DNA from 4 places in the Lysinibacillus sp. NPDC097162 genome. Region 2 is predicted to be linked to each of the others. Evidence: riboswitches for the same ligand, from Rfam matches in the RefSeq annotation. Region 2 holds a riboswitch; each other region holds the start of a gene.
The links. Region 2 has a riboswitch for thiamine pyrophosphate ahead of thiT (energy-coupled thiamine transporter ThiT). Riboswitches for the same ligand answer to the same signal wherever they lie in the genome.
Positions count from the first base shown of each region.

Region 1: it holds a riboswitch for thiamine pyrophosphate, as region 2 does, so the genes downstream of both, thiC (phosphomethylpyrimidine synthase ThiC) here and thiT (energy-coupled thiamine transporter ThiT) in region 2, are expected to answer to the same signal.
Region 3: it holds a riboswitch for thiamine pyrophosphate, as region 2 does, so the genes downstream of both, thiW (energy coupling factor transporter S component ThiW) here and thiT (energy-coupled thiamine transporter ThiT) in region 2, are expected to answer to the same signal.
Region 4: it holds a riboswitch for thiamine pyrophosphate, as region 2 does, so the genes downstream of both, thiM (hydroxyethylthiazole kinase) here and thiT (energy-coupled thiamine transporter ThiT) in region 2, are expected to answer to the same signal.

Region 1 is NZ_JBIWDT010000009.1:12,536-18,428, reverse strand. It holds gene ACIQXW_RS22465 (methyl-accepting chemotaxis protein) at 1-1,805, shown strand, start outside; gene ACIQXW_RS22460 (AEC family transporter) at 2,109-3,038, shown strand; TPP riboswitch at 3,086-3,200, shown strand; gene thiC (phosphomethylpyrimidine synthase ThiC) at 3,350-5,128, shown strand; gene ACIQXW_RS22450 (methyl-accepting chemotaxis protein) at 5,373-5,893, opposite strand, start outside.
Region 2 is NZ_JBIWDT010000008.1:53,117-59,009, reverse strand. It holds gene ACIQXW_RS21955 (AAA family ATPase) at 1-890, shown strand, start outside; gene ACIQXW_RS21950 (hypothetical protein) at 1,079-1,201, opposite strand; gene ACIQXW_RS21945 (magnetosome magnetite crystal formation protein family) at 1,230-1,562, opposite strand; TPP riboswitch at 1,691-1,798, shown strand; gene thiT (energy-coupled thiamine transporter ThiT) at 1,920-2,480, shown strand; gene map (type I methionyl aminopeptidase) at 2,735-3,490, shown strand; gene ACIQXW_RS21930 (hypothetical protein) at 3,538-4,251, opposite strand; gene ACIQXW_RS21925 (polyphosphate kinase 2 family protein) at 4,459-5,286, shown strand; gene ACIQXW_RS21920 (GNAT family N-acetyltransferase) at 5,396-5,893, shown strand, end outside.
Region 3 is NZ_JBIWDT010000005.1:31,156-37,048, forward strand. It holds gene ACIQXW_RS18475 (MFS transporter) at 222-1,418, shown strand; TPP riboswitch at 1,474-1,581, shown strand; gene thiW (energy coupling factor transporter S component ThiW) at 1,802-2,293, shown strand; gene ACIQXW_RS18485 (VWA domain-containing protein) at 2,353-4,950, opposite strand; gene ACIQXW_RS18490 (vWA domain-containing protein) at 4,934-5,893, opposite strand, start outside.
Region 4 is NZ_JBIWDT010000003.1:173,608-179,500, forward strand. It holds gene thiE (thiamine phosphate synthase) at 1-609, opposite strand, end outside; gene thiD (bifunctional hydroxymethylpyrimidine kinase/phosphomethylpyrimidine kinase) at 596-1,423, opposite strand; gene thiM (hydroxyethylthiazole kinase) at 1,423-2,178, opposite strand; TPP riboswitch at 2,270-2,368, opposite strand; gene mbcS (acyl-CoA synthetase MbcS) at 2,563-4,149, shown strand; gene sppA (signal peptide peptidase SppA) at 4,334-5,347, shown strand; gene ACIQXW_RS15530 (RDD family protein) at 5,360-5,893, shown strand, end outside.

The DNA.
Region 1 (5,893 bases), on a different contig from region 2:
ATGAGGATTTACTTGGTGTAGGTGCCGTCCTTGAAAATGGCGCTATAAAAGTTGGCCCAACTATCGACACTGCATTAATAGATCAAAATAATCGCTTCATACCTTATTTAACTAAAGATGGAAATAAGACTTCTACTAATGCTATAGAGGGAATTGACAAAACGGATGCGGCTGATTGGTATCGTATACCAACAGAAGAAGGTCGTGCTGTGCTAACAGAGCCGTACGATTATAGCGTGAGTGGTAAAACGATATCGATGACGACAATTGCAGTACCGCTAGTTAATGCCTCAGGTAAAAATTTTGGCGTATTAACAGCAGATTTATCTGTTGATTTTTTAAAGGGATTAGCTGAATCCATTACTCCTGATGGTGGTTATGCAGGAATTATTACAAATCAAGGTATGTTAACAGTAAATAGTATTAACGAAAAGCTAGACGGGACGAATATGCAGGATGCTATTGATTGGACAAGTGTTAAACAATCCATGGACAATGGGGTGCTAGATAGTCTGTATGTTGACTCTAAGCAGCTTGGAGAAGAATCATTCAATGCTTTTGCTCCAATGATGTTAGAAAACATTGACGAAGTATGGTCAGTGCAGTTAGTTTTACCTAAATCTAAAATATTAGAAACGTATAATAAAGTTCTCATCTTTACGATTGTAGCTGCAATCATTATGGTAGTTTTAATGGCTGCTGCCAGTGCGATGTTTATCTTTAAACAGTTAAAGCCTTTGAAAGTTTTACGTGCATCCATTGAAACGGCGGCTGAAGGCGATTTAACTAAAAAAATAGATGAAAAATTTATAAAATCAGATGAAATTGGTGCTGTTGCAGTAGCCTATAACAATATGCTGGACAAAACGAATGATGCCATCCATACGGTATTAAATTCTTCAACATTACTTAATCAATCATCAGATGATGTCAATGAAGCATTTAATGAAATTGTCGCATCAAATCAAGAAGTATCTGTAGCTATCAATGAAATTGCGCAAGGTGCTTCGAAACAATCAGAGGATACGGAGGAAACAAATTATCGAATGATTGATTTGTCCGATCAAATTGACGCCATTACAATGCTTTCCAAACAAATGGATGAGCTGTCAATGAAAACAAAAGCTTCTACAGAGCAGGGCATGAAAGAAGTTGAAAGCTTACGTGATCGAAATGCTGAAACAAATGAAATGAATGTACGCATTCAAAGTCAGATGGAATCTTTATCTAGCAACATCAGAAACATCAACCAAATTATTGTATCCATTCAAGGAGTAACGGAGCAAACCAACCTACTAGCGTTAAATGCAAGTATTGAGGCTGCTCGTGCAGGAGAGCATGGAAAAGGCTTTGCAGTAGTAGCGGAAGAAGTTCGTAAACTAGCGGAACAGTCTAAAAACGAAACAGAAGTGATTAAGAAAACGGTAACTAGCATTCTAGAAGACGCGAAGCAAACGGTGTCCGTTATTGCTTCTAATGCTGATTTGATGCAAGCTCAAAATGAATCAGTGCAAAATACAGAGCTTGCTTTTAAAGATAATAATGAGCTTTCTCATTCTATTGCAACGGCAATTAATGACCTCTTGTCAAATCTTTCCCAAATGTTAGAGCAAAAAGATCAGGCAGTTACAGCGATTCAAAGTATTTCTGCCGTTTCAGAGGAAACTGCAGCTTCTGCTGAACAAGTAAGTGCATCTGCTGTGGATCAACAGGCAGAAATGCAAAAGGTTGCAGAATCAATTAACAATATGAACCAAATCTCTAAAGAGCTACAAGAAGTCGTGAATCGATTTAAACTTGCATAATTAAGCTATTGAATTTTCTACAAAGCAAAGTGAATATCCCGAGGTAATCGCCAGTAAACCTTCCGAAATCGCCGATAAACCCTCGGAAATCGCCGATAAACGTGGAGGAATCGCCGATACACCCTCGGAAACCGCCGATAACCTTTGAGAAACCGCCGGTAAAACTTCTTGATGCTTTTGTAGACACGTTGAGACTGTCCTTTTCCAAGGACAGTCTCTTTTTATGTAAACGGTAGAGCTGAGAGGGCATTGACCCAGTTTGGGAACAGTTTTACTATAGAAAGATGAAAGGGGGGCGCCTCCATGATGTATCTCGGTATGATTTTCTTTAAAATTGTTGCGCCTATTTTAGTGTTACTTGTACTTGGGGCGTTTTTACAGAGGAAATTTCAATTTAATTTAAAAGCGCTATCCCAGCTTATTACATATTGTTTTATGCCAGCAGCGGTATTTGTAAATTTATATGAAACGAGCGTGGAACTATCGGTGCTCGGTGAAGTGGCATTATTTATTGTGCTCTTTATTGGGAGTCAAATGGTGCTTAGTCATTTTATAGCGAAGGGGCTAGGTTTAAAGAAAACAGAGGCAGCGGTATTTAAAAATAGTGTTGTACTCATTAACTCTGGTAACTATGGCATTCCGGTGGCACAAATGATTTTTGTGACACAACCAATTGGGGTGGCCATTCAAGTTATTCTCGTTATTTTTCAAAATGTAACGACCTATACATATGGATTATATAATTTAATTTCTTCAACTAAATCAGGTATGGCCATTGTGAAGGACTTCCTGAAAATGCCGATTATTCATGCGCTCATTATCGGTGTGGCAATGAATTTCTTTAATATTGGCATTCCCCAATTTATCCGTATTCCAATTGACCACGTTGCTGATGGGTTTATCGCTGTTGCTCTTATTACGCTCGGTGCGCAACTATCTCAGCTTGAAATTAAATCAATGTTCAATAGAACTGTGTTTGTCAGCTGTTTTACACGACTTGTAGTAGGTCCAGCTGTTGCATTGCTTATCATTTTTGCCCTCAGCTTAGATGGCGTTGTGGCCCAATCGCTCTTTATTGCGAGTGCATTTCCAACTTCACGTAATAGCTCGAGTCTAGCTCTAGAATATGATTTAGGGTCAGAAACCGCTGCACAAACGGTGCTTTTTTCAACAATTGTAAGCTGTATTACTGTGACAATCGTAATTTATATGGCAGAAATACTATTTACTTAATGGCTTCCATCTATTAGGAATATCTGTTACACTAGCATCAAACTGAATAGCTTAACTAGGGGAGTCCGATGAGTCGGGCTGAGAGGGAAACGCATTGAGGTTTCTTGACCCTTTGGACCTGATCTGGCTCATACCAGCGTGGGAAAGTTAATGAACTTCGCACTCCTTGAACTTTGCGATAAATGTAACCTTACATGTACAGCCGGATCCAATATTTTTTTGGATTCGGCTTTTTATTTGTAATGCTACTTGTTGGAGTGGGCTAGATTCGGTCCTTTTAATAATTTACGTAAAAGGGAGCGGAATAGTAAATGACAACAGTTAGCGAAAAAAACATGAACATTATGACAAGCTTTGACGGAAGTAAAAAAGTATATGTAGAAGGATCACGTCCAGATATATTAGTGCCAATGCGTGAAATTAAGCTAAGCCCCACAACGGGTAGCTTTGGTGAAGAGAATAACGCACCTATACGAGTTTATGATACGAGTGGCCCTTATACAGATCCAACTTACAAAGTCGATATTACAAAAGGTTTACCAGCTTTGCGTCGTGAGTGGATTAAAGAACGGAGCGATGTAGAGGAATACGAGGGACGTACCATTAAGCCCGAGGATAATGGATTCCGCAACGCGGATGACCCGCGCATAAAGGAAAATGTTTTTCCAAAGCTTTCTCGCAAACCTTTACGTGCGAAAAAAGGCTGTAATGTGACACAGCTTCATTATGCAAGACAAGGAATTATTACGCCAGAAATGGAATTTGTAGCGATTCGCGAAAATTTAAAACCAGAATTTGTACGTGCAGAAATTGCGGCAGGGCGTGCTATAATGCCATCTAATATAAATCATCCTGAGGCGGAACCGATGATTATCGGCCGTAACTTCCACGTGAAAATTAACGCCAATATTGGAAATTCAGCTGTTACTTCATCCATCGCTGAGGAAGTTGAAAAAATGACATGGGCAACACGATGGGGTGCTGATAATATTATGGATTTATCTACTGGTAAGCACATTCATACAACTCGCGAATGGATTATCCGTAATGCTGCTGTGCCTGTTGGAACAGTGCCAATTTATCAGGCGCTTGAAAAGGTAAATGGCGTTGCTGAGGATTTAACGTGGGAGGTGTATCGTGACACGCTAATCGAGCAAGCTGAACAAGGGGTTGATTACTTCACGATTCACGCAGGTGTATTGCTGCGCTATGTACCGCTTACAGCTAATCGTGTAACGGGTATTGTTTCGCGTGGAGGTTCAATTATGGCACAGTGGTGTCTATTCCATCATCAAGAAAATTTCTTATATACTCATTTTGAAGAAATTTGCGAAATTATGAAAACGTATGATGTTGCCTTTTCGTTAGGGGATGGATTACGACCTGGCTCAATTGCAGATGCCAATGACGAGGCGCAGTTCGCAGAGCTTGAAACGCTAGGGGAGTTAACGCAAATTGCTTGGAAGCACGATGTACAAGTGATGGTAGAGGGACCTGGGCACGTGCCAATGCATCTTATTAAGGAAAATATGGACAAGCAATTAGAAGTTTGTAAAGAAGCGCCATTTTATACATTGGGTCCTCTAACGACGGATATTGCTCCTGGCTATGATCACATTACATCAGCAATTGGGGCTGCAATGATTGGCTGGTTTGGAACAGCGATGCTGTGCTATGTAACACCGAAGGAGCATTTAGGGTTACCAAATCGAGAAGATGTTCGTGTAGGTGTTATCACATATAAAATTGCGGCACATGCAGCGGATTTAGCTAAAGGTCATCCTGGTGCACAGCAGCGAGATGACGCTCTTTCAAAGGCTCGCTTTGAGTTTCGTTGGCGCGATCAATTTAATTTATCGTTAGATCCAGAGCGAGCTGTAGAATATCACGATGAGACTTTACCAGCAGAAGGAGCAAAAACGGCACATTTTTGCTCGATGTGTGGTCCTAAGTTTTGCAGTATGAGAATTTCTCAAGATATTCGGAACTATGCTAAAGAAAAAGATTTAAATACGACAGAAGCAATCCATCAAGGGATGCAGGAAAAGGCAAAAGAGTTCAAAGATACTGGTAGCAGACTGTATCAATGATAAAGAACAGAGGCGTTAAAGTTTTCACTTTAGTAATAAATAAAATGGAACAAGAGCGCAATAGTTAATGGTAGTGGATGCGGTCCTGCACAGAACATAAAACGCAATGAACCACTCACAAGCGAGTTGTAGCTTACAGTGTGAAGAGTGGAAAGTGTCCTCCGTAGTCATAAAAATGTGCATAGCAAAAAAGTGTTAGATTGATTGCTGTCAATCTAACACTTTTTCTTTTTTTGGCTGGCTATTAAATTTTAAATTTATTTATCTCATCTTGAAGGGTTGTTGCCTCATCACTTAATGATTTTGCAACAGCGTTAACCTCTTGAATAATTGATGTTTGCTCTTCAATTGCCGCAGCTATCAATTCGGATTGCTGTGCTGCATTTTTTGCCACAGATGACATTTCATTGACCGATGCAGCAACCTCTTCAGTAGCGGCAGAAATTTGCTGTGTGGAAGCTGAAACGTCTTCAATTTCAGATGCCATATGTTCAATTGCGTCCATTATTTCATTAAAGGCAGTTTGTGCATTATGAATGTATGTAACGCCTTCATCAACTTTTTGTACTGTGACGCTCACAGCTTTTTCTACTTCTCTTGTGTTTTGCTGAATATTTGTAGTTAAATTAATAATTTGGTTGGCGGATATTTTTGACTCTTCAGCTAGCTGACGTACCTCATCAGCAACGACTGCAAAGCCTTGTCCGTGTTCGCCTGCACGTGCAGCTTCGATGGCTGCATTAAGTGCAAGTAGGTTGGTTTGAT
Region 2 (5,893 bases):
AACAGTTTTTAGTAAGCATGAAAGATGTTGGTTTTGCAACGTATGAAGATTATGCTGCTGCAAAGCGTAGCGTTAGTCAAATTGATGATTTACGTAAAGCATGTCGTGATTATGCCTTACAATTACATTCCTTACAGCAACAAATGGAGGATGGAGCAAAGCATCTTGAAGGAAAAGAAAAGCAAGATCTAACAGTATTAGAAGAAAAGCTTGAGATGCTCCGTGCCACATATGAAGAAGCATTTAAAACCTTACAACAAACGCAAAGCTATGCAAAGGCATGTGCAGACTTTATTGTTAAAGTAGAGGAAACGGCAAAGGAAATCCGTGTCCTTGAAAAAGAAGCAGGTCGTGTAAAAGAGCTTTACACAGTGTTGAATGGTCAAAATCCGAAAAAACTTTCCTTTGAGCGGTATATTCAAATTAATTATTTAGATAAAATCACTGCGGCAGCAAATATTCGTTTATTCCATTTATCGAATGGACAGTTTGAACTGCGTCGTTCCGATCGGTTAGAGAAACATGCGAAGCAAAGTGGGCTTGGGTTGGATGTCTATGATGCGTATACAGATCAATTAAGAGATGTCAAAACATTATCAGGTGGGGAGAAATTTAATGCATCATTAAGTCTTGCATTAGGTATGGCCGATGTAATTCAAAGCTTCCAAGGTAATATTCGTATTGAAACAATGTTTATTGACGAGGGCTTCGGTTCATTGGATGAGGAAGCGTTAAATAAAGCGATTGATACGCTAATTGATTTACAAGACTCTGGAAGAATGATTGGTGTTATTTCACATGTAGCCGAGTTAAAGGCTGCTATGCCGGCAGTATTACACGTTGAAAAAACGTTGAGCGGACATAGTACAACACATTTTGAAGTAAAATAAGTGCCAGTCACTCAAACAATTCTGAATTCTTAGGGCACTGGGAGTAGGGTTAGACCCCAAAAAAGTGCCAGTCACTCAAACAATTTATGTATAACAAAGTAAAAACCTACGAAGCCTCCTGCGGCTTACAGATTGTTGCGCAGCAGGAAAGCGAAGTGGGTTTTTACGTTATAGGAGCCCATTGGCTATTATTTTTTGTGTGTCGTTACGTTTGGAGTTGTTCCTTTTTTTGCTGCGACCACTTTTTTGACAATCGGAATAACGATGGGCGCTAATTTTATAGCAGTTTTAACTACTTTCGATACTTTCATGAATACGACAGCTCCTTAGTACTAAATTTTAACGAATAACTCGTACAGCTTGGACAATATTCCAAATGACTATGCCTAACGAAACGAGTAAATAAATACCAAAAGATACAAACCATATGATAATAAATGTATTCCCATTAGACGAAGGATCAAACGTGTTTAATGACATAGTAGAAAATATAAAGACGATAAAGAAAATGATACCAAAGACAAACGGTATTAAATGAGAAATAAGTGCTTTGATGGAGTGTCTCTTGACATCGCTATCTTTTGACACGAAATAAACGATTAACGGAACGATAAATGGTGCAAAAAAAATACTGAGATAACTAAAGGCAGATAAAATTTTTGGATTCTCCATAGTAGTCCCTCCTTTTTAATTATTTACGCATAGAAAACTCGAAAGTTTCAAAAAAATTAATGTTGAAAAGGTTGTAATTGCAAAAGTGTTTGCGTACAATGAGGGTGTTCAACAAAAAAATTAGATGTAACGACCACAAGGGGAGCTGATGATGTCAGCTGAGACTGGGCACGTAATGCCTTTACTCTTCGAACCTGTAAGTTAACGCTTGCGTAGGGATGTGGATAGAAACCGACACTTTTACGATGTGAGGCTCTGTCCTGGCATCGTTTTTTTATGCCGGATTGACATGCATATCAAAATGATTTCTATTCCTGCTCTTGTATCCTACATCGGAACAAAGGAGAGAATAATAATATGGACAAAAAAAGATTACTCATGCTGGTGGAAATTGCAATTTTCGCAGCGGTAGGACTTGTACTCGATCAAATTTCCTTTAAAGTATGGGCACAAGGTGGCTCGGTAAGCTTAGTAATGGTACCAATCATCTTAATAGCATTTCGTTGGGGCCTCTTATCAGGACTCACAACCGGGCTATTGATTGGTGTTATGCAAACAATGTTTGGTGCTTATATTGTGCACTGGCTTCAAGGATTACTAGATTACGGGGTAGCCTTTACCGTAGTAGGTTTAGCGGCAATCGTTCGTGAACCTGTATTAAAAGCGGCAACAGCTTTAAATAAAAAGAAAATGGCCGTTTATATTGTCATTGGTACGTTGTTAGCTGGATTCCTACGTTATCTTGCGCACACATTTGCAGGTGCAGTATTCTTTGCAGAGTATGCAGGCGAGCAAAACGCATGGATTTATTCAATCATTTACAATGGAACATACATGCTTCCAGCAACAATTTTAACAGCCATTGTTGCTGTGCTATTATTTACAGCTGCGCCACAATTAATGCAGCGAAAATCTTAAACACTATAAGACTGTCCTAAAAGAGAAAATAGTATGCTAAGTGTTACTTAGTATGCTATTTTTTTTATTATCCAAGGTTTCCACGTTATTTGGTCAATATTTTTTAGCCGAAGAACTTCAAAAAAGGCCTGATTATTATTTGCATGGTACTTATGAAATAATGTTAGCATAGAATAATTAAAGCGTTTGGCGTTATGGACATATAAAGTTATGTTATATTAATGAATAGATATTAGATGAAAGGGACGTTAAAAATGATTGTAAAAACGCAAGAAGAAATTGAAGCCTTTAAAAAAATTGGTCGCATTTGTGCAGAAATTCGTGAGGCAATGAAGGAAGCTACAAAACCGGGTGTGACAACACTTGAATTAGATGAAATTGCAGGCCGCATGTTTGCTGAAGCAGGAGCTATTTCTGGTCCTAAAGGAGAATATGATTTCCCAGGATACACTTGTATTAGTGTCAATGAGGAAGTTGCCCATGGTATTCCAGGACAACGTGTTATACAAGAAGGGGATATTGTAAATATTGACGTATCCGGTTCACTAAATGGCTATTTTGCAGATACAGGTATTTCATTTGTAGTAGGGGAAGGTTACGAGGATAAAGAAAAACTTTGTCACGTAGCAAAAAGTGCCTTTGATCGCGCTATGACAAAAGTAAAAGCAGGTTCTAAATTAAACCAAATTGGGAAAGCTGTTGAGCGTGAAGCTTATGCAAATGATTTAACTGTTATTATGAATTTAACAGGTCATGGATTAGGTCGTTCATTACATGATGAGCCAAACCATATTTTAAATTATTACGATGCTTGGGATTCAACAATTATGAAAGAAGGTATGGTGCTAGCAGTTGAGCCGTTTATTTCTGCGAAAGCAGAACATATCGTTGAAGCTGGTGATGGCTGGACATTTATTACACCTGACAAATCATTAGTTGCCCAAATTGAGCATTCAATTATTGTTACAAAAGATAAACCAATCATTTTAACTTCATTAGATGAAGCATAAAATAGCCAAGTAATAAACAAGGCTAAATGAAAAACCTGCTTACCGATTTATTTTCGGTGAGCAGGTTTTTTTTTGACAAATCGGATACCAACGATTAGGACGCCACATAAAAATAGAGCCGCTGTCGTCACAAGTAATTCATCAAGTTGATTATGGAATGCAATGCCAATATAAGCCCATATAAACACGCTAGGATAAACAATATCGAAATGATAGTAGCGAATATGTAAGGCGATGGCTACACCGATTGACAGTAAAATAACTGCCCAAAGTGGGTTACTAAGTCCAAAACCATGCCATTCATAAGATGTTAGCGTAAAACTTGCATTTGTCATCATGATAAATGTAGACCAGGCAAAATAAATTGAAATGGGCAGACGGCCAGTTAAAGCATTATTTGTATGCGGATAAGTATTGTAAAGGATAAACAAGTACAATACTAAAATTACAGAACAACAGAAAAATACGATGAATAATTCATAATGCCAAAATAAGATAGAGAGCGCCTGTAAAATGCATACATTGCTAAAGAGAACAGTCTGTTTAATAGATGTCTTTTGAAAATTCATAACTAACCAATATGCGAGTAAAATGTAAATTAATATCCATATCATATAACTAATATTAATAGGTGCAAACATTACGGGAAAACGATTTGAGATTTCTAACGAAGATTGACCATTTATTTTTATGAAATAGGATGAAAAGGTTAGGATGAGTGAGACAATAAAGGTTATTGTCATTAAAATAAACTTAGGCAAGGATTCCTCTCCCTTCGTGTTAAATTGTATAGGGAAAAGACAAATAAGTATATGACTGTCACATAATATCTATTTTATTATAGCGGAAAACCCTTACAATGTATCATATGAATTTGCATTAAAAAATCTACATTTTACCATTTGAATATGCATCCAAATATTTCTTTAGTACAATAGAAATAACCAATTTGAAGGAGTGGAATTTTTATGGCTCAAAATCTTAAAAATCTTGACCTATCGATTGAACTAGATAAAAAATTATATAAAAAGAAATTAAAAGTACTTCAATACGAAATGTTAAATGCACAGCAATTTTTACTAAACAATAAAATCGGACTTATTCTAGTATTTGAAGGAATGGATGCAGCAGGTAAGGGTGGCGCCATTAAACGTCTAATTGAACGTGTAGACCCACGAGGTTACATAGTCCATCCAATTTCAGCTCCACAGCCTCACGAACTACGCTATAACTATTTGCAACGCTTTTGGAGAAAGTTACCGCAACATGGACAAATCGCTATATTCGATCGTTCTTGGTATGGAAGAGTGCTAGTAGAGCGTATTGAAGGATTTGCAAAAAAAGATGAATGGTCTCGTGCTTATGAAGAGATTAACAACTTTGAAAAGATTTTAACTGCTGGAGACTACATTATTATAAAATTTTGGTTACATGTGTCAGATGAAGAGCAGTTAAAGCGTTTTAATGAGCGAGCGCAGGATCCGTATAAATCATGGAAGTTAACGGATGAAGACTGGAGAAATCGTGAGAAAACACCTGAGTATATAGAAGCGGCAAATGAAATGTTTGCAAAAACAGATAAGAAAAATGCTCCTTGGATTTTGGTGGCAGGAGACGATAAAAAACATGCACGAGTACAAGTGTTACAAGAAACACTTGCACATATTGAACGCGAGGCACAAAAAAGAGGTCTACATCTATCGAATGTTTTAGATAAGTCCCATATAGAAGACGCTGAATCATCAAGTATTGAATTACAAATACATTCTAAAAAACAAGTAAAAACAAGTAAATAAATCGACCGATGCTGTGATAACAAGACAAGACTGTTTTAGTTGTAGCAGCATCTTTTTTTACATACAATGAATATGTATTTACATTTATCGGAAGGCTTGTGGGGGAGAAATGGTGCTTAAAATTTGGAATTTATTAAGGAAAAAGGGTGGAAATGTGGTCTCGATTCAGGGGGGAAAATGCTACGTTCGCACATTCCAAGAAAAAGATGCACAAAGCTTAATGGGTCTTGTAAGTCGAAATAAATATTTTTGGTCTACATATGAGCCGTTACAGCGTCCTGAATACTATACAGTTGATGCTCAATATAAAAAAATTCAAGAAAGTTTATATTTAATGAACTCGAAGAGGGAATATACATTTGGTATATATGAGCTAGGTACAAATAATTTAATAGGGCACATTTCGTTGTACGCTATCAAACGTTTACCGTATTCAAGTGCATTTGTTGGCTACGCAATGGATGAAATCTATGTTGGGAAAGGGATTGTTTCAGAAGCTGTAGAATTAGTTGTCCAATTTGCCTTTGAACAAATAGGATTACATCGTGTGGAGGCTTATGTATCAACTGAAAATAACGCATCTATCCGCGTCTTAGAAAAATCAGGT
Region 3 (5,893 bases), on a different contig from region 2:
GTAAGACGCAACAGGCTGCGCGCCAGCGAGGGTTGCGGCTTACAGTATACCCGTGGAAAGCGACCGCCCGTAGCGGAAATCAACGGTATTATTCATAGGAAAAAACAATATCTCTGTTCCAATCACCAGGTCATTCATCTACGACTATAATCCAATAGCCAAGCAATATTTCTTTATGATAGACTGGAGTAATGTTTCAATAGAAAAAAGGGGGGTATTCGATGACCCAGCAGAAGTCTAACAAGGCGGCTTTGTATATTTTAATGTTTAATATGTTTATCGCAATGGGGAGTATCGGAATTATTATTCCTGTTATGCCAAAGTACTTACATATATTTGGTGCAGCAGGACAAGTTCTTGGCATGTTAATTGCAACGTTCGCCTTTGCACAATTCATTTTTTCTCCAATTGCTGGGAATCTTTCGGATCGATATGGTCGAAAAAATTTGATTATTTTTGGTCTGATTGTAACTGGTATTGGGCAAATTTCGTTCGGGCTATCTACAGACGTATGGATGCTTTTTGTTGCTCGATTCTTAGGAGGTTTAGGTTCTGCCTTTGTAGCACCTCCAATTATGGCGTTTGTAGCAGATATCACAACGTATGAAGAACGAGGTAAAGGAATGGGCATGTTAGGTGCCGCTATGTCTCTTGGTTTTATGATTGGACCAGGTATTGGTGGATTCCTATCTAAAGTTAGTTTGCATTTCCCATTTTTCATGGCTGGAGGAGCTGCTATTATTGCCTCTATCCTTTCATTGTTGTTATTACCTTCTACAAAACCAAGTGCAGCTCAGAAAGCACAAAAGCAAGACAATCTCGTAAGACAGATGGCACGTTCAGTCCAAATGCCATACTTTGTTATGTTGGTAATTATGCTAGTGTTCTCGTTCGGCATCGCCAATTTCCAAACGACATTATCATTATTTGTGACAGACAAATTTAACTACACACCTACCGATATTGCGATCATTTTAACTGTCGGTGGCGCATTTGGTGTTGTTGTGCAAATGTTCATCATAACACCACTCTTTAAACGCTTTGGGGAAATGAAAGTTGTATTAGTCAATTTATTTATTGCTGCTGTAGCTATTTTCCTAATATTATTTGTTTCTGGCTTCGCACTTATTTTAGTTGTCGCAACGATTTTCTCAACGGCAACAACACTTATTCGCCCAGCCGTCAACACACTGATTTCTAAACTTGCTGGTAATGAACAAGGTTTAGCCGCTGGACTTACCAATGCCTATATGAGTCTTGGAAATATGATTGGTCCTGCACTTGCGGGTCTTTTATTCGATTGGAATATGAACAGCCCGTATATATTTGGGGCAATTATTTTAATGACATGCTTCTTACTAGCGCTTATTTGGACATTGAAAAAGGCGCCGCATCTTATGCAGCCTGATGCAAATTAGTCTATTGACAATTATTTGTAATATGGTACATTTATTATCGAAAAATTAAATCGTTTAATACCACTAGGGGAGTCTTTACAAGGCTGAGACGTATATGCTCATATACGGACCCTTTGAACCTGATCTAGTTCACACTAGCGGAGGGAAGTGGCGACGCTTGCTTTCGTGTAATGTAAAATGCAAGGCCGCTTCCTTTCGTGACAAGGAAGCGGCTTTTTTGTATTCATTAGACAGTGCTATCGGCGATTTTGCGAGGTCTACCGGCGATTTGTCCGGTTTTATCGGCGATTTCGGAAGTTCTATCGGCGATTTCTCACATTTTACCGGCGGTTCACTGGGTTCTATCGGCGATTCATCGCACAAAACTAAAAGGAGTATCTATCATGTCTATTCGAAAACTAACTACGATGGCTTTATTAGTAGCTATTGCAGTAGCAGGCTCTATTTTTGTCTCCATTCCAACTGGCATTGCACGTGCTTATCCTGTACAACATGCGATCAACGTCATCTGTGCCATTCTATTAGGTCCTATGCCTTCCATCGTCGTTGCTATAGTTACATCATTAATTCGTATCTTAACAGGCACAGGCTCTCTTTTAGCGATTCCTGGTAGCGTCATCGGTGCTGCATGTGCAGCCTTTGCTTATAAATACAGTCGCAACAACTGGCTAGCTGGTATTGGTGAAGTATTTGGCACTGGTATCCTTGCCTCATTAGTCGCTGTACCATATGCGCAGTTATTAATGGGAACGTCCGTAGGAGCATTATTTTTTATGCCTGCATTTTTTACATCTAGTTTAATTGGGGCATTTCTTGGTATTATGATTGCTAGCAGTCTAAAGAAAAACGCATCGCATATTCTTATTACGAAGTAGCTATGTTTATAAAAAAAACGATAGCACACGCTTTTAGCAATGTGCTATCGTTTTTTTAATTAAGAGCGTTTTTTCATCCCTTTTAATAACTGTGCAACGTTTGTGTCTTCCGACTGTACAGTTGCTTCTTCTACAGACTTTTCTTTTTGTTTATGCCTTGTTATGAAGCTCCAGCCAAAGCGTCGAATCGTAATATCTACGAAGAATAATAGCATCCCCGTTAATAATAACCATGTTGCAATATTTTGGCGCTCTGCTCCTTTGTTAGTGAACTTACGGAACACATCTTGTGGTTCTTTCAAGACAGAGCCACCTGTTTGCTTCGTTAGTTGCTCGACAAGTGTTTCATTCACAGGACGTAATTCATATTCTGCACTGTACGGTACGCTTAGTCCAGCCTGATAAATCGCCTGTTCTTCGTCAGCAATACGGAAAAAAATCAACCCTGGTTTAGCTTGGACAACTGCACGTACTTGCGAAGCAGAAATCGTTTCAAGCTGCAAATCAAGCTCCTCGCCAGATTCATCAACAGCGACAATATCTAAAAAGGCAGCTTCATTTGTCGGGTCCGTAATGATAAATGAGCCATCTGTATCAAGACGTACATCATAGGCTACATCATTATAACTTGGTAGCATTTGCGAAATAATTGTTTGCCAAAATGATCCCCATCCTTGCCATCTTGCCCAGTCACCAGCCCATTTCCCTGTCGAATCTGATGTGAAAGCGAAAGTTTTACCAAGTCCATATTGCCATTGAGCCAATACAGGGTCTTCCTTCTCGCTTTCGGCAATCACAGCAGCTCCCTGCTTCGCTGTCGTACCAATATATGCATTCATTTGTGGCACACCATTTGCAAAGAGTGCATTCCATCCAGCTGCATTATAAATTGTAGGGTAAAATGGATTGTCTTCTATATAAGTACGGGAAATCATGGCTGTCTCACGTGATAAAATTGAAGGAATTGTTTGTTCATCAATGACATCATAGAAACGACCACTACCCATTTCACTTAATGACTGTAGTAAGTTGCCATCTGCATCTTGTCCAATCGCCACTGTAGAAAGTGTAATCCCTTGTTCCTTACCATTTTCAATTAAATCCTCATAATTGCCTGATTGCGACTGTCCATCAGTTAATAAAATAATATGCTTCCTCTGCAATTTTAAATCTGCCAAACTATCATATGCCGCTGCAAGTGAACTATATATTTCCGTACCACCACCTGGAGTTACCGATAAAATCGTATCGACTGCTTCCTCTTTATTACCAAGCGGTCCAGTTTCAATGATTTCCCAAGGTCGATCATCAAAGGCAATAAACCCAAGCGTATCCTCATCGCGTAACATTTCAACTGATCGTGCGGCCGCTTCTTTCGCTAGCTCTAATTTTGAGCCATACATACTTCCTGAACGGTCAAGTACGATGACAAGTCCTAGCGATGGCAATTGCTCTTTACCCTTTATCTCCATCTCAACAGGTAATAATGTTTCAATCGGCGTTTTAAAATAGCCACCCAAGCCGAAGCTATTTTCACCGCCGACCATTGTAAAGCCAACACCAAAGTTTTTGACTGCCTGCTCAATAACGCCCATCTTCGCTTCACCGACTAAGTGTCCAGGTACATTATCAAAAATAATAGCGTTATATTGCAAATAGCTAGAAAGTTCATTTGGTAAGCTTGCTGCATCTATCACATTATAGGAGATTGAATTCGCCCCTAGCGCTGCAGCAATTGGTGATGTCGTATCGTAGCCATTAACAATGAGTAAATGTGGCTCACTTTGCACCATTGTAATACTTGTTAATTTATTATTTTCAAAAATAGCATCTTGTCCAACTTGCACGTGTGCCTCATATTTTACAAGCCCCTCTGCAGTTGCCGTATGTTTATATGTGAAAACATTTGAACCTTGTGCAAGTTCTACAGACTCGCGATGAATGAGTTTGTCATTTTCGTACAGTAATAGTTCACCTTGTCCTGCAGCTGTAGCATTTACTTCCGTAACAAGCTGCTGCTGTTCACCTACGTAAGCTACTTGTGGTGTAACAAAGCTTTTTAGCGACACATCATTCGTCACACTTTGATGAAATGGAACGACATCTACACTAATATTGGAGCCCTTTAGCTTCGTTGCAAAATCTAGCGCGCTCCCTTGTGTCTCATTGGCATCAGTTAGTAAAACAAGTCTTGTTGCCTTTTTAGGATCGACAATACCTGTAGCAAGTTGAAGACTTTGCTCAATATTCGTTTGGTCTGTTCCTTTGACTTCAGTAAATTTGGGAACTTCCTTTAATGATTTCGATAAAATCGCTTCTGTTTGGAGAGTTGATGAAAAAGAGTAAATCCCTGCAAGTTGTTCATCCTTTTTCGATTTCAAACTTTCCTCTATAAAACTAGTCATTTCCGCTTCTGTGTTATTCATCGAAGCAGAACGGTCAACTAAATATAATACTTGCTCGTCCTTTACTGGTAATAAAATATAGGGCGCTGCGAGTGCAAAGACCAAACAACCGATTGCTATTACACGAATGCTCATTACAACAAGATGACTTTTTTTCAGGCGCATACGCTCTTGCCAATAAGTCCACCCAAAGTACATAAACAATGGCACTAATAACAATAAGGCTAATGGCGTATCAATTCGTAAATCCACGACGTCGTTGCACCTCCCACTCTGCTACAAGCAAACATAAAATAATGAGTATTAACCAAGGGACAAATGAAGCCTTTGATACTTCTTCTTTGCCATTTTGCTGAAGCTCTCCAAGCGTATAGCTCGTCCCTTCTTCTATCACACGTTCAGGTGCCTGTAGTTGCACGATAAGACGTTTTTCTTCACTACTTGAGCGAGCCGTGTAAATACCTGGCTGCATCGGTGCAGTTAATAAACCGTTAGTAATTGACGATAAAAATTCATCGTCCTGAGAATAGACACTCCAATCTCCTTGTGCTAACGCAACTGAACGTTGCTCATTTGGTGCGAAAATGCCAAGAGATCCTACTGATTCAGATAATTGTTGTTCCGCGCTCCATAAAAATAACGGGAATGAAGGATATAATGGCCAATCCGTATCTGCAATATCAGCTAGAACGATAATATCCCCTTGTGGTGATCGTTGAATAAATGGTTTATCACCTACTGTGGCAATTGTTTTATAGCCATCAAAAGCAGGATACAGAGCACTTACATAAATATCATTTAACTCACTAAATGCAAATAAAGCATCGCTCGTTGTTTTTACCTCACCATTAATTTCCTTTTTTTCAACATCATCACGTCCAATTAATACTAACGGTCTTTGTATTTTTTGAAGTAATGACGTTTGATTTGTTACGATGGTAGCATTTTGGTTATCCGCTAGTTGTAATGACGGTACAATCTTTACATTATTATTAATAGATTGAAAGCCCTTTTGAATAAGTTGATGCATGCTTTGGTCGACAACGATATTCGCTGTTGCAGTTTGAAGCACAACCGATTGTGTATTATCCACTGCATAATCATCTTTCACATCAATGTTCGCTGTTATAGTATCCATTAAAGGTAAATCTTTAAATGTTTTAGTCGTAGCTTCATTCGCTGATAAAGATATTTG
Region 4 (5,893 bases), on a different contig from region 2:
TGAAGCGGTTTTTTGAATGTCATTACTTTCGCAAATAGCAGAAATAACAGCGACACCATCTGCACCTGCTTTAATAACAGCAGATGCATTCAGGCAGTCAATACCACCAATTGCGACTATCGGCAACAGCGGATACATGCTATGTGCTTGATATAAAAATTCTGTTCCACAAGGTGGTTTGGCATCGTTTTTAGATGTGGTTGCATAAATAGGACCAATACCTATATAATCTGCTCCATATTTTAAAGCAACTTGCAATTCAGAAGCTGTATGGACAGAAACACCAAGGATCATTTGTCCAATTTTTTGTCGTACTAGTGAGACGGGATAATCATCTTGACCTATGTGAATACCATCTGCATTAAGCTTAAGGGCAAGGTCGATATCATCATTGACGATAAAGGGAACGTTATATTTCCTGCATAGATTTTGGCATTGACGTGCAAAATGCTCGTAGTGCTCATTCGTCAATGCATGTTGTCCTTTTTCACGAAATTGAAACATCGTAATACCTGCTTGCAATGCTGCCTCAAGTATTTCTAAAGGTTGTCTATTTTTCACATTCGCTGTGCCCATTATAAAATAAAGCTGTAAGTCACTCCTTTTCATGTATGGTCACCTCGCAAGTATCATGAAATTTTTTGTAAGCAAAATGATTCGTTGGTCCATTGCCATTTCCAATCGATAAATCATGGCTAATAGCTAATTGAATAAATTTTTTCGCTTCAATAATTGCTTGTTTTAAAGGTATTTTTTGACCAATAAAAGCGGTTAATGCAGCAGAAAATGTACATCCCGTTCCATGCGTGTTTTTCGTTGCAATTCGAGTAGATTGCATTGAAAATGATTCGCCATCTTCAAAAAATACATAATCTGTTGCAAAATGATCGTCATGTAAATGTCCGCCTTTGATAATGACACATTGAACACCTAATTTTAATAATGATTGAGCAGCTTGCTGAATGTCTGATACATTGTTTATTTTTCTAGCAGTAAGTGTCTCTGCTTCTGGAATATTAGGCGTTACGATTGTAGCAAGAGGTAATAAATCTTTTTTTAATGCCTCAACTGCTTCTTGTTGTAATAAGTTTTCTCCTCCTTTTGCAATCATTACAGGATCAACGATAAGCGGAATATTTAAATTAGACAGAGCTCGTGCAATTGTATGAATAATATCTGAAGAAAAAAGCATTCCTGTTTTTATTGCACTAATTGAAAAATCATCCAGTAGTGAATGAAGTTGTTTATTTACAAAAGCTTGTTCAATTGGAAGTACACCGTTCACTCCTAATGTGTTTTGTGCTGTTAAAGCAGTTATAACGGATGTCCCGAATACGTCTAATTCCTGAAATGTTTTTAAATCAGCTTGGATGCCAGCTCCACCACCGCTATCTGAGCCAGCTATTGTTGTTACAATATGCATTATTTTTCACCGTCCTTCGATAAACGGTGTAATTCATTTAAGACCGAAACTGCAAAATCACCGTTATATGGCGCGGATGAAGCGGCATGTTCAGCAACTTTTTTATAGCACGTTAATGTATTGCACAACTGAGAAAATGGCTCATTACCTGCAATATAAGCTGCACAGCAAATGGCACTTAACAAACAACCAGTTCCTGTAACTTCTGTCATTCGAGCATGTCCACCAATAATCCATTGGGAGTGCTCTCCGTCAGTTATAAAATCTTTTTCACCAGTTACAATAACAATACAATTATATTTTTTAGAAATTTCTTTTGCTTTATCTTCAACAGAAATTGAACCGCTGCCACTATCTACTCCTTTTTGTTGCCAATAAACATCAGCAATAGCGGCAAGCTCACCGATATTACAACGAATAACAGCAAAATGAACGGCTTCTAATAATTGCTGTACCGCTTGTTTACGTAAATTTGTTGCTCCAACACCAACTGGGTCCAAAATAATCGGTACACCTAGCGCATTTGCCTTTTTTCCAGCAAGTAACATCGATTCATTTGTACGGGTAGTAAGCGTGCCAATATTAATCAATAAGGCTGATGCAATCGATACCATCTCCTCAACTTCCAGAGATTCATCTGCCATTACAGGCGAAGCACCAATTGCTAATAAGCCGTTTGCTTGAAAATTTGCCACAACATAATTTGTAATACAATGAATGAGTGGTTGTTTTTTACGAATAGTTTGAAAAATCATCGTAGTCCTCCTTTTTTTGGACGGACGTAAGCATGCAAAAAAGCTCTTTTTTTCGTGCGAAATATACACGTAAAAAGAGCCTATCATCAATAATAAGATGTGTGTTGCTCCCTACGTCAGTATTAACTAACAGGTTCAAAGGGTCAGGTTTTACCTTCTCAACTCGTTATGAGTCCCCCCGCAATCATGAAGTTTTTAGTTGTCCAAAATGTAACATACCTATCCACAGTATTCAATAGCATTTTATCATTATCTGGAAAGCAGTGACTGATGCCATATAATAAACCATGATAATTGTCATGACTTTCTTAAAATAAGGTTCATCCATTGAAAATAATAAAAAATGAGTTTTATAATAAACCTAGCAATAAGGAGGCAGTTATTATGAAAAGACAGGATTTAATCGCACCAGAATGGTATAACATTGTTGAGGAGATTGAGAAATATGCTCAGGACCCAACTAAAAATGCATTAATTGTTTATAATAATCATGAAGAAATTCAACATATTACATATGCAACTTTACTTGAAAAAGCAAATCAGGCGGCCCATGTATTTACTTCGCAGGGACTAACAAAAGGCGATGTGCTTTTAGTTATGGTTCCAAGATCTGTCGAGGCATATATCGTCTACATAGCGGCATTAAAAGCGGGCTTAACGATTATCCCTAGTTCGGAAATGTTGCGTACAAAGGATATTGAATACCGAATTACACATGCAAATGCAAAAGGAATAATTGCCTACGAGCCATATATTGAGCAATTTGACGAAGTGAAAAACTTAAAGGGTATTTTGCAATATGTTATTGGTCATGCTCATACACCATGGCAACCGTTGCTTGAAAAAATGGAGGAGCATCCTACAGACTATACGAATCCTACACCGACAAAAAGTACAGACAATGCTTTTTTAGCCTATACAAGTGGAACAACTGGCAATCCTAAGGCGGCTGTTCATACACATAGCTGGGGTTATGCTCATTTACGGACAACGGCACCGAATTGGTTAGGTGTTCAAGAAAATGATATAGTATGGGCTACTGCGGCGCCTGGTTGGCAAAAATGGATTTGGAGTCCATTCCTAGCAACTTTAGGCAGTGGTGCTACGGCATTTGTTTATAAAGGCAAATTTGATGCGTCAACTTATTTGTCATTGCTTGAAAAATTTAAAGTAAATGTATTATGTTGTACACCGACAGAGTATCGTTTTATGGCAGCACTCAATAATTTACAGGACTATAATTTAAGCGGAATTCGCCAAGCTGTATCAGCGGGTGAACCACTGAATAGTGAAGTAGTAAAAGTGTTCTCTGAAACGTTTAATATACAGGTTCGAGATGGTTACGGGCAAACGGAAAATACATTACTTGTTGGGACAATGGTTGGCATGGAAGCGCGCGTCGGCTCAATGGGTAAACCGACACCAGGAAATACAGTAGAAATAATCGATGACCTAGGACATCCTGTGTCGGAAGGTGTTGTTGGGGATATAGCAGTGCATCGAGAAACACCTGCACTCTTTAAAAAATATTTCCAAGATCCTGAACGCACAAACCTACAATTCCGCGGAGAATGGTATATAACAGGTGACCGTGCATATAAAGATGCTGATGGCTATTTTTGGTTTGAGGGCCGCGGAGATGATGTCATTATTTCTTCAGGCTATACAATAGGGCCATTTGAAGTAGAAGATGCATTAATGAAACATCCTACAGTAAAGGAAGCGGCTGTTGTTGCTAGTCCAGATGAAGTAAGAGGAAATATTGTTAAGGCATTTATAGTCCTTCGTGAAGATGAGACTGGGGATGATACACTTATTAAAAAGTTACAAAACCATGTGAAATTATTGACTGCACCTTATAAATATCCACGTGCGATTGAATTTGTAGAAGTGTTACCTAAGACTGCCTCTGGTAAAATCCGTCGTGTCGAATTACGACAACAAGAAAAAGCGCATTACACACATCAATAAATATTTCCTAGGAAATAAAGTCGGAAAATCAAAGTTCATGTTTTTTTATGAACTTTTGATTTTTTGTTGTAGCCCCATTTATTTATAGTAAAATAATAAACAACAGAACATTTTTACATAAAAATTACTTAAAAGTGAAACGTTTTGGACATTTAGACGTATAACGTGATGAGGAGGCGTTTGTATGAATGTGAAAAGGTGGATAGCTTTGGCTATTGCAGCTGTGTTGTTAGTATTTTCATTAGGGATTAATACGATTTTTGCCATATTTAAATCAGACTTTTTTAGTAATTTTGACAGCATTGTCGCTGGAAATAATTTAAATGTTTATGAAACGGTTATTGAGGGTGAAGATTATAGTAAGCGTATTGCCTATTTAAAAGTTGATGGAACGATTCAAGATGTTGGATCGAACACATTATGGCAAACCGTTGCTTATGATCACCAGTTTTTCTTAAATCAGTTGGACAATATTTTATATGATGATTCAGTACAAGGTATTGTTCTTAGTGTTAATTCACCAGGTGGTGGTGTAAAGGAATCGGCAGAAATTTATAAAAAACTGTTGCAAATTAAAGAGGAACGTCAAATTCCAATTTATGTGTCAATGGATTCGATGGCAGCATCAGGTGGCTACTACATTTCAGCACCAGCAGATAAAATTTATGCACACCGTGATACGATAACAGGTTCAATTGGTGTCATTATGCAATCTATTAATTATCAGGAACTTGCAGAAAAAGTTGGCGTGAAATTTGAGACGTTTAAATCTGGGCAACATAAAGACATGCTGAGTCCAACGCGTGAAATTACAGCAGAAGAACGCGCTATGATGCAAGATATGATTAACGAGTCATATGAAGAGTTCGTTGATATTGTTGAACAAGGACGTAATATGTCTGAAGCTGACGTGAAAAAAGTGGCAGATGGTCGAATTCTTGGTGGAACAAAGGCACTTGAAGCAGGCTTAATCGATGAAATTGGCGACGAGCAAGCAGCTATTGCAGCTTTACGTCAAGATTACGGTTTAGAGGATGCAGTTTTGTTTGAATACAGCTATGATCAAGGTGGCCTACCGTCATTAATTGGTATGAAAGTAAGCTCTCTTTTTGGTCCATCGGCTGAAGAAAAAATGCTAACGAAAATTATGACAGAATACAAGGCACCTAAAATGATGTACTTATATGGTGAATACTAAGGAGGGCATACCATGACAAACAATGAATTCGTTTTGCAAGGGACACCCTCAATTGAACAAGAACTGTTAGATAAGCCAACGACACCAATAGTGACTACAAATTACGAATTGAAGACAGCAGGATTTTGGGTGCGCTTTTGGGCATTTGTCTTAGATGGATTAATTATTTCAGCAGTTGGTGGCATCGTTGCCAATCCGATATTTTACTTAATGGACTGGTCATTATCGGATTCGGTCTGGTATGCACCTATCTCAATTATTTCAGCTATTCTCTATTATTGTTACTTTGTATTAATGACGAAATTTTTTGGGCAAACGTTAGGGAAAATGGCTTTCGGGCTACGCGTTATCTCACTAGAGCATGACAAACTTACATGGTCAGATGTGCTGTTCAGAGAATGGATTGGTCGTTTAATTAGTAACATAATTATGCCACTTTATATTTTTGTGGCGATTTTACCTGACAACCAAGGCATACATGATTATTTTGCAGATACGACGGTTGTCCATGAAAAAGTATACGTAGCGAAAGAAACAGCACAATTA